DNA from 4 places in the Rhodoferax sp. P2_H8_2 genome. Region 3 is predicted to be linked to each of the others. Evidence: predicted binding sites of a transcription regulator. Region 3 holds the regulator's gene; each other region holds the start of a gene.

Region 1 (2,202 bases), on a different contig from region 3:
TTGGATTGCAACAATTACCGTAATTGCAAAAATCCAAAGCAGTGGATTCAACGGCACACGAAAGGGCCGTGAGCCCCGCACTATTAGCAACGCGACGGAGGCGCAAATGAGAGCCGCAAATGTACACGCTTCGTTTTCAAACACTATCCATGGCGGATAGTGATTCGGATTCAACCAAGAGATGATCCAGAGTACTGCCCCCAACACACCAAAAATCTGGGCAAAAAAAAGGCGCCCAAAGGGCGCCTTTCTGTTTAAGCCAAAAAACGACTTAGGCGCCACGGCAAGAGGATGGGAGGTACTTCTGTGCAGTTGCAACACCGCCATTAAGATTGGTACCAGCGCCTCCACAAATCCAGGCAACAACGCTTTGACCAGGTGCCGTCATCGCTGTGGTGCAAGCACCAGTCCCATAACCAGGGGTGGAGATACCTTGCTGAGCACATGGTTGCAATGTCACATTGCCCGTTGCACCAGCAACCGTCGATGCCACCGTAATAATGCCAACGGTGTCAGTCGTTACCGTCGATGCATAGCGGGAACCAGAGCCAGCCTGAGTTTGCTCACAGCCAAACTGATTGGCGGTCTGCGGCAGTGAGTTGCCAGTTTGATAGAACTCGGTAATACCTGTACGGCAAGAAGAGGCGGCCAAGATTACCTCGGACATCTTCGCGCGGATTGTGTAATCTTGGTACGCGGGCAAAGCCACAGCAGCCAAGATACCGATGATCGCAACCACGATCATCAATTCGATCAGGGTAAAACCCTTTTGCAGAGAACGCTTCATTGAAAACTCCTTAGGTGATGAAGAACGGGAACATAGCAATGAGCAGTTTCCGTGCCACGGATTCTAGCCATGAAACTGTGAAAAATGTTGCATTTTTTGCCGAACCACACAATAGTTTTGCAAGCATTTATGTCAATGCCGGCAGGGGTGTTGACAATTTTGTCACTCGGCTTGCGTTTACTTAATGCAAACCGACCGAACCATTTTCAAGTCGGTTAGGCCCATCATTACCTTCTCCATACCGTCCATTTTCAGAGTCCGCATGCCGCCCTCAACGGATTGGGCAAACAACTCTGCGACGCGGGCGCGCTCTTGGATCAACTTCTTGACTGGGTCATCGGCGACCAGCAACTCGTGCAGACCAATGCGGCCCTTGTAGCCGGTCTTGCTGCACTTGTCGCATCCGACCGCCTTGTAGAACTTGACCTGGCCGCTTTCGCCGTAGGTCGCAATCCACTGGTCAACCATCTTCTTGCTCTCGCCAGCGTAGTCGGCCTTCCACGCCTTGGAATGACGCAGCTCTTCTGCGTATTCGGCAGCGAATAGGCGCAACTCCTCGGCGTCAGGGTGGTAGGACTGCTTGCAGTCGCAGAGCTTCTTGGCCAGGCGCTGCGCCAGAATTCCTAAAAGCGCATCTGCAAAATTGAAGGGATCCATCCCCATGTCCATTAACCGGGTGATAGATTCCGGCGCCGAGTTGGTATGCAGCGTTGAGAAGACCAGGTGGCCTGTCAGCGACGCTTCCACGCCCATGGACACAGTTTCCTTATCGCGCGACTCACCCACCATGATGATGTCTGGATCCGCACGCAGGAAAGCCCGCATGACCAATGCAAAATCGATACCCGCTTTTTTGTTGATCTGGACTTGGCGCAACCCTTTTTGGGTAATTTCCACCGGGTCTTCGGCCGTCCAGATTTTGGTATCCGGCGTATTCAGGAATTTCAGGATGGAGTGCAGCGTCGTGGTCTTGCCGGAGCCGGTAGGACCGCACACGTAAAACAGTCCGTAGGGCTTGCTGACCGTGGCTTCCAAGCGTTCCTTGTTGTGCGGCGTGAGACCCAGTTTCTCCAGGGGAATGGGTTCGCCCGCAGCAAGAATACGCATCACCACATCTTCGACACCGCCCGCTGACGGGATCGTAGCGACCCGCAGCTCAATGTCCAGCGGACCATACTTCTTGAACTTGATCTTGCCATCCTGTGGCTTGCGGCGCTCGGAGATGTCCAGATCGCACATGATCTTCAAACGGGTCACCATGGCCTGCCGGAAGTGTGCGGGAACTTCCACATAGGGCACAAGGCTTCCGTCAATCCGGAAACGGATGCCGGTTTTGAACTTACCCGGCATAGGCTCAATATGGATGTCGGACACCTTCTGGTTGTAGGCGTCAATGATGACCTTGTTAACGAACT
Region 2 (2,202 bases), on a different contig from region 3:
GCGATAGAACTGCTGGGTGCGCGCGGTTTGCAGGTCGCCTACGCAGACTATGTGGGCGATGCGCCTGAGCGCATCACGGCGACGCTGCAACGCGCGTTGGCGTCGGGCGACGTGGTGTTTTCCTTTGGCGGCATTGGTGCCACACCGGACGACCACACACGCCAGTGCGCGGCCAGGGCGTTGGGCGTTCCATTGCAATTGCATCCCGAGGCCAAGCGCCTGATTCTGGAGCGTATGCAGGATGTCGCGAAAGAGCAGGGCACACCTTATGAGCCCGAGCGCGCCGACAACCTGCATCGACTGAACATGGGCATGTTCCCCGCGGGCTGCGAGATCATCCCCAATCCGTACAACAAGATCCCGGGGTTTAGCTGCGTCGGTCAGAGAGACAATTCCCCGCAGGGCCGCCCCAAGGGGAATTCGCCCCCTCGGGGGGCAGCGACCCGCGAAGCGATGGAGCGTGGGGGCATACATTTCTTGCCCGGCTTTCCGGTGATGGCCTGGCCCATGGTGGAGTGGGTGCTGGACACGCACTACGCGCCCCTGTTCCATGCAAAGCCCCATGAGGAGCGTTCGATCATCGTATTTGGCGCAATGGAAGCGACGCTAACGCCGATGATGGAAGCGCTGGAGCAGCAATATGCAGTGAAAGTATTCAGCCTGCCCAGCGTAGACCACCCTGAATTTGGCAAGCACATCGAACTGGGCGTCAAAGGCGCGCCTGAAGCGGTAGCGACTGCATACCCCGCCATGCTGGGACAACTTCATGCCCTGCAGATCGGGCTTGGCCCTGAAATGGTGCGTTGAAAATATTGCACTAATTAGGTGCAAATTTGGTAATCCCGATTTGGTGCATCGCAAGATAGGTGGGCCTGTTACAGAGCCGAATCAAGGTGACAGAACTGCCAAAAATCCGCGCCAACTCAGGGCAGAATGGTGCGCTGCAGTCAAATTGAAAGCGGTCCATTTTTTGGCACAAAAGCTGCATTGAGACTGATGTCCTTGTTTCTACAACCCGTGTGATTTTTTTGTACTAGGAGTATTTGATGGCCAAGACCGTCGCAGACGTGATGAATATGGTGAAAGAAAACGAAGTCAAGTTTGTTGACTTCCGTTTCACCGATACCCGCGGTAAAGAACAGCACGTGACCGTGCCCGTGTCCGCTTTTGGTGAAGACAAGTTCACTGGCGGCCACGCTTTCGACGGCTCTTCGATCGCCGGCTGGAAGGGCATTGAAGCCTCCGACATGCAACTGATGCCTGACCCGAACACGGCCAACATCGATCCCTTCTTCGAAGAAACCACACTGTTCCTGCAATGCGATGTGGTTGAGCCATCCGATGGCAAGGCCTATGACCGTGATCCACGTTCCATCGCCAAGCGCGCAGAAGCCTACTTGAAGGCCTCCGGCATGGGCGACACGGCCTACTTCGGTCCTGAGCCAGAATTTTTCATCTTCGACGGCGTGCGTTGGGCCAATGAACCCGGCAAGGTGTTCTTCGAGATCGACGAATACGAAGCGCCATGGAACTCCGGTACCAAGCTCGAAGGCGGCAACCGCGGCCACCGTCCCACCACCAAGGGCGGCTACTTTCCGGTTCCTCCAGTCGACAGCACGCAAGACATGCGCGCCGAAATGTCCCTGATCCTCGAATCGCTGGGCATTCCGGTTGAAGTGTTCCACCACGAAGTGGCGGGCGCTGGCCAGAACGAAATCGGCACCAAGTTCTCCACACTGGTAGAGCGCGCCGACTGGACGCAAAACCTGAAGTACGTGGTCTGGAACGTCGCCAATGCCTACGGCAAGACCGCGACCTTCATGCCCAAGCCTTACGCTGGTGACAACGGCTCCGGCATGCACGTGCACCAGTCCATCTGGAAAGACGGCAAGAACCTGTTCGCAGGCGACGGCTATGCAGGTCTGTCTGACTTCGCGCTGTACTACATCGGCGGCATCATCAAGCACGCCCGTGCACTGAACGCCATCACCAACCCTGGCACCAACAGCTACAAGCGCCTGGTTCCTGGTTTTGAAGCACCGGTCAAGCTGGCGTACAGCTCGCGCAACCGCTCTGCATCGATCCGCATTCCGTTTGTGGCCAACCCCAAGGGTCGCCGCATCGAAGCGCGTTTCCCCGATCCATCTTCCAACCCTTACCTGTGCTTCTCGGCACTGATGATGGCTGGTCTGGACGGTATCG
Region 3 (2,202 bases):
CTTCATCCTGCTGGACGAGCCGTTCGCGGGTATAGATCCAATCGCCGTGATCGAGATCCAGCGCATCATCAATTTCCTGAAGGCACGTGGCATCGGCGTGTTGATCACCGACCACAATGTGCGCGAGACGCTGGGCATCTGTGACCATGCCTACATCATCAGCGACGGCCACGTGCTGGCTGAGGGTACGCCCTCCGAGATCGTGAACAACGCCGATGTGCGCCGCGTGTATCTCGGTGAGCACTTCAAAATGTGATGAAGCAGGGCTTATCCCTACGCGTCTCCCAACACCTGGCGCTAACCCCCCAGCTACAACAGTCGATCCGGCTGCTGCAGCTTTCCACGCTGGAACTCAGCCAGGAAGTGGAGCAGATGCTGGACGAAAACCCGTTTCTGGAACTCACCGAAGAACGCGCCGAGCGCGAAGACTATGGGCTGGTGGCGGCGGATACGCCTGTCAGCACCGGAGACCGCGAATCTGAAGTTGCTGCTGATTTTGTAGCTGATTACGCTGGTGCGACGGGTGCTGACGGCAAAACAGACGACGACAGTGTGCCTTTGTCTGGCGATGATGGCATGGGTTGGGAGGGCGATGGCGGTACGGGTGTCGCCGCTGACGACAGCGAATGGGGTGGTGATGCTGCCCCGCGTACGAACAACCGGGACGAGGACGAAACGCAGGACGCCACGGCGTTGGCGCGCTCGCAGGAGAGCCTGCAAGCCCATCTGCACCGCCAGGCATTGCGTCTGCGCCTGTCAGAGGAAGACCGCGCCGCGCTGCGCTTCCTGATTGAATCGCTGAACGACGACGGCTACCTGGAAGACACACTGGAGAACCTGGCGCGCAGCCTGACGCCGGGCAGCGACGAGCAGTTGGACGACCTGGTGCATCACTTCCAGGTGGCGCTGGGCCTGCTGCACAGCCTGGAGCCGGTGGGCGTAGGCGCCCGTGATCTGGGCGAATGCCTGCGTTTGCAATTGCGCGCGCTGTTACTGGACAACGATTTCCCTGACGAGCGCGAAGTGCTGGAAGTGGGTTTGAAGATTTGCCGCCAGCCCATGGAGCTACTGGCGCGGCGCGATATCAAACGGCTGGTGCAATTGGGAGCGGGCAGCGACGCGCTGGTGCGCGAAGCGATTGCCCGCATTGCCCGGCTGGAGCCCAAGCCGGGGCGGCGCTTTGTCGACGTCGAGCGCAACGTCGTAATCCCCGACGTGTTGGTGGTGCAGGTCGGCAAGACGATTGGCGGCATGGGTCCGAAATTCCGGGTGCAGTTGAACCCGGATGTGATGCCGCGCCTCAAGGTGCATGACATTTACGCCAATGTGCTGCGCAACCACAAGGCCAGTTCCAGCCATGCGGGGCTGCAGCAGCGCCTGCAGGAAGCGCGCTGGTTTATCAAGAACATCCAGCAGCGCTTCGACACCATCTTGCGTGTCAGCACGGCGATTGTGGAGCGGCAAAAAAGCTTCTTTGTGCACGGCGAATTGGCGATGCGCCCACTGGTGCTGCGCGAGATTGCGGATGAATTGGGGCTGCACGAGTCAACGATCAGCCGCGTGACCACGGCCAAGTACATGGCAACGCCGTTTGGTACCTTTGAGTTGAAGTATTTCTTTGGTTCAGGGCTGGGCACCGAGTCCGGTGGCAATGCGTCCAGCACGGCCGTACGTGCGTTGATCAAGCAGTTCATCAGCGCCGAGAGCAGCAAGAAGCCTTTGAGCGACAACCAGATTTCCGAGATGCTCAAGGAGCAGGGCATTGAATGCGCCCGCCGCACCGTGGCCAAATACCGCGAGGGGCTGAAGATCGCTCCCGCATCTTTACGTAAGGCACTCTGATGCAACTCCAACTTTTCTTACCTTGTGCCGCCGGTGTCGAGGACCTGCTGGCCGCCGAAGTACACGCAGCGACAGGCCTGATGGGTGAAGACCTGCTGACGCGCCGCGGTGGCGTATTGGCGCGCGGCTCCTGGCGTGACGCGATGCTGCTGAACCTGCATAGCCGTCTGGCGCAGCGCGTGCTGGTGCAACTCTCGTATACCGAATACCGCAATGAGCAGGACCTGTACCGCGCCGCCAGCGAGGTGGCCTGGGAAATCTGGTTTACGCCCAAGCAAAGCATCAAGGTCGAAGTCACGTCGCAGCACAGCCCGCTGACCAGCCTGAACTTCGCTGCGCTGAAGATCAAGGATGCGGTCT
Region 4 (2,202 bases), on a different contig from region 3:
TGTGCTGCGTCAGGAACCACATGCCATCAGACAGGTAGGGGAAGTTCACCGCGCCGTCGTTGTAGAACTTCATGTGGTTGGCGTCGTCCCAGGTCTTGCCCATGCCGTTTTGGTAGCGGCCCAGAATGCGCTGGTTGATCGCGTCGACGCTGGTGTTGACGTAGCTCTTGTCGGCAATCGTCTCGGCCATCTTGTTCTTGTTGGACAGGTTGGCGTCGATCCAGCGACCGGCCTCCAGAATCGCTGCCGTCACGGCGCGTGCGGTGTTGGGGTACTTCTTGACGAAATCGCCGGTGGTGCCCAGCACTTTTTCGGGGTGGTCTTTCCAGATGTCCTGCGTGGTGGTGGCGGTCACGCCGATGCCATCGATGATGGCGCGGTGGTTCCAGGGCTCACCCACGCAGAAGCCGTCCATATTGCCGACACGCATATTGGCCACCATTTGCGGTGGCGGTACGGTGATGACTTTGGCGTCCTGCAGCGGATTGATGCCATTGGCGGCCAGCCAGTAATAGAGCCACATCGCATGGGTGCCGGTCGGGAAGGTTTGCGCAAACGTGTATTCACGTTTCTCGGATGCCATCAGCTTGGCAAGCCCTGCGCCATCTACCGCGCCTTTGTCGGCCAGCTTCTTGGACAGCGTGATCGCCTGGCCGTTGTTGTTCAACGTGGCCAACACGGCCATGTCTTTCTTGGGGCCACCAATACCCAGGTGCACGCCATAGACCAGGCCGTACAACACATGGGCAAAGTCCAGCTCACCATTGACCAGCTTGTCGCGCACACCGGCCCAGCTGGCTTCCTTGGACGGAATGATCTTCACGCCGTATTTCTGGTCGATGCCCAGCACAGACGCCATCACCACGCTGGCGCAGTCGGTCAGCGGGATGAAGCCGATCTTCACTTCGGTTTTCTCGGGAGCGTCTGAGCCTGCGGCATAGACGGCAGCACGCAGTGCGGGATCAATGCCGACGGCGGCGACCGTGGCGCTTTGCAGAATGGTTCGACGGGTCATACGGGCTTTCAGTAAGTCAGTCATGGCAATTCCCTCAAGGTTTCAAAACAGAAAACAGAAAACAGAACTCAGAAATGCAAAAAGGCGTCCACACTGGGTTCACTGCGCGGTGCGCAAGCAAACCCGTGGGGACGCCTTTGTCCTTTGCCGCCAGGCCCGCCCGCCGTTGGACGGGGCTGGATGCGTGACCGTTGCCGGTCTTGCGTTAGCTAATGCAATGTCTGTGCCAAGTGCTTTGACCTGAAAGATGCTATGAATTCAGGAGCTGCTTACGCACGTTCTATAAGCTCTAGAGGCACTTTTTATGCCTTATTGTGAGGGGTGCACTGGATTTGTGCGACGCACCAAATTGACCTGCGCCCCTACCGGCCCGCACCACGGGTCATGTGCTGCGGCGTGTTTTTTGGCGTTGCAGCAGGATGTGAATCAGCAAGGCAGCCGCAGCCGAAGTGGCCAGTACCGGGGAGCCGGTGACGATGTGTGCCAGGCCGTCCAGCACCTGGGTGCTGGTCTGCTGGGCGTAGTGGGTGAGGTCCACCACATCCTGCGTCTGGATGTTCTGCACGTCGTCTGTGCGGATCTGCATATCGGGCCAGCCGCCACGAAAGCGGATCTTGGCAAAGATACCGTTGGCCACTGCCACCAGTGACAGCACGCCCAACGGTCGCATCAAGTAAATGATGAGGTTGCGGCGCTCGGCAACGGGCGCGCTTTCATAGATCTTGCCGACCAGCAGTGACACCATACGGTCCTGCTCCGGAGGCGGTGCCGCGTCGTAAACCTCGGCCGCCAGTTGTTCGATGGAAATGGGAAGGTTTTGCATGCTTCAAGAGTAGCGTGGACTTGTTACTTTTCTATGAGCCGTTTGTAAGGAGATGTCTTGTTTCTTGTTGCGTATGGGGTTGGCTGGGTACACTGTGCTGAAGAAGATTGCAGGGAGAAACAGAGATGAAGTCCATTTCGCATTACCTCGCGCGCCGCCTTTTGCGCGTATTTGTCGTTGGCTTGCCGCTAACCTTCTTGGCCGCTTGCGGTGGTGGGGGAGGTGGAGGAGGCGCAACGCCACTGCCTGTGTCTGTATCCGTACCCGCCGTTCCTGCGAGTTTGAGCATGACCTACGGTGTCAGGAGTTTCAGCTTGTCGTGGGCCGCCGCTACTGCACCGGCTGATCAAGGCGCGGTGACATA

Evidence for each region. The regulator sigma-54, encoded in region 3, starts transcription at its own class of promoters, with help from an activator protein. The targets are predictions, from matches to a motif close to TGGCANGNAANCTGCTTT.
Region 1: AC1DV6_RS06320 (pilin) is a predicted target of sigma-54. The motif match lies at 827-844, and genes of this name have one in related genera.
Region 2: glnA (type I glutamate--ammonia ligase) is a predicted target of sigma-54. The motif match lies at 972-989, and genes of this name have one in related genera.
Region 4: AC1DV6_RS17340 (CmpA/NrtA family ABC transporter substrate-binding protein) is a predicted target of sigma-54. The motif match lies at 1,227-1,244, and genes of this name have one in related genera.

Annotation. Positions count from the first base shown of each region.
Region 1 is NZ_JBFUFW010000003.1:138,463-140,664, forward strand. It holds gene AC1DV6_RS06315 (PglL family O-oligosaccharyltransferase) at 1-327, opposite strand, end outside; gene AC1DV6_RS06320 (pilin) at 272-787, opposite strand; gene AC1DV6_RS06325 (ATPase, T2SS/T4P/T4SS family) at 965-2,202, opposite strand, start outside.
Region 2 is NZ_JBFUFW010000009.1:35,437-37,638, forward strand. It holds gene AC1DV6_RS15130 (competence/damage-inducible protein A) at 1-807, shown strand, start outside; gene glnA (type I glutamate--ammonia ligase) at 1,047-2,202, shown strand, end outside.
Region 3 is NZ_JBFUFW010000008.1:32,309-34,510, reverse strand. It holds gene lptB (LPS export ABC transporter ATP-binding protein) at 1-256, shown strand, start outside; gene rpoN (RNA polymerase factor sigma-54) at 256-1,842, shown strand; gene AC1DV6_RS14230 (THUMP domain-containing class I SAM-dependent RNA methyltransferase) at 1,839-2,202, shown strand, end outside.
Region 4 is NZ_JBFUFW010000012.1:64,410-66,611, reverse strand. It holds gene AC1DV6_RS17340 (CmpA/NrtA family ABC transporter substrate-binding protein) at 1-1,039, opposite strand, end outside; gene AC1DV6_RS17335 (hypothetical protein) at 1,398-1,838, opposite strand; gene AC1DV6_RS17330 (FG-GAP repeat protein) at 1,964-2,202, shown strand, end outside.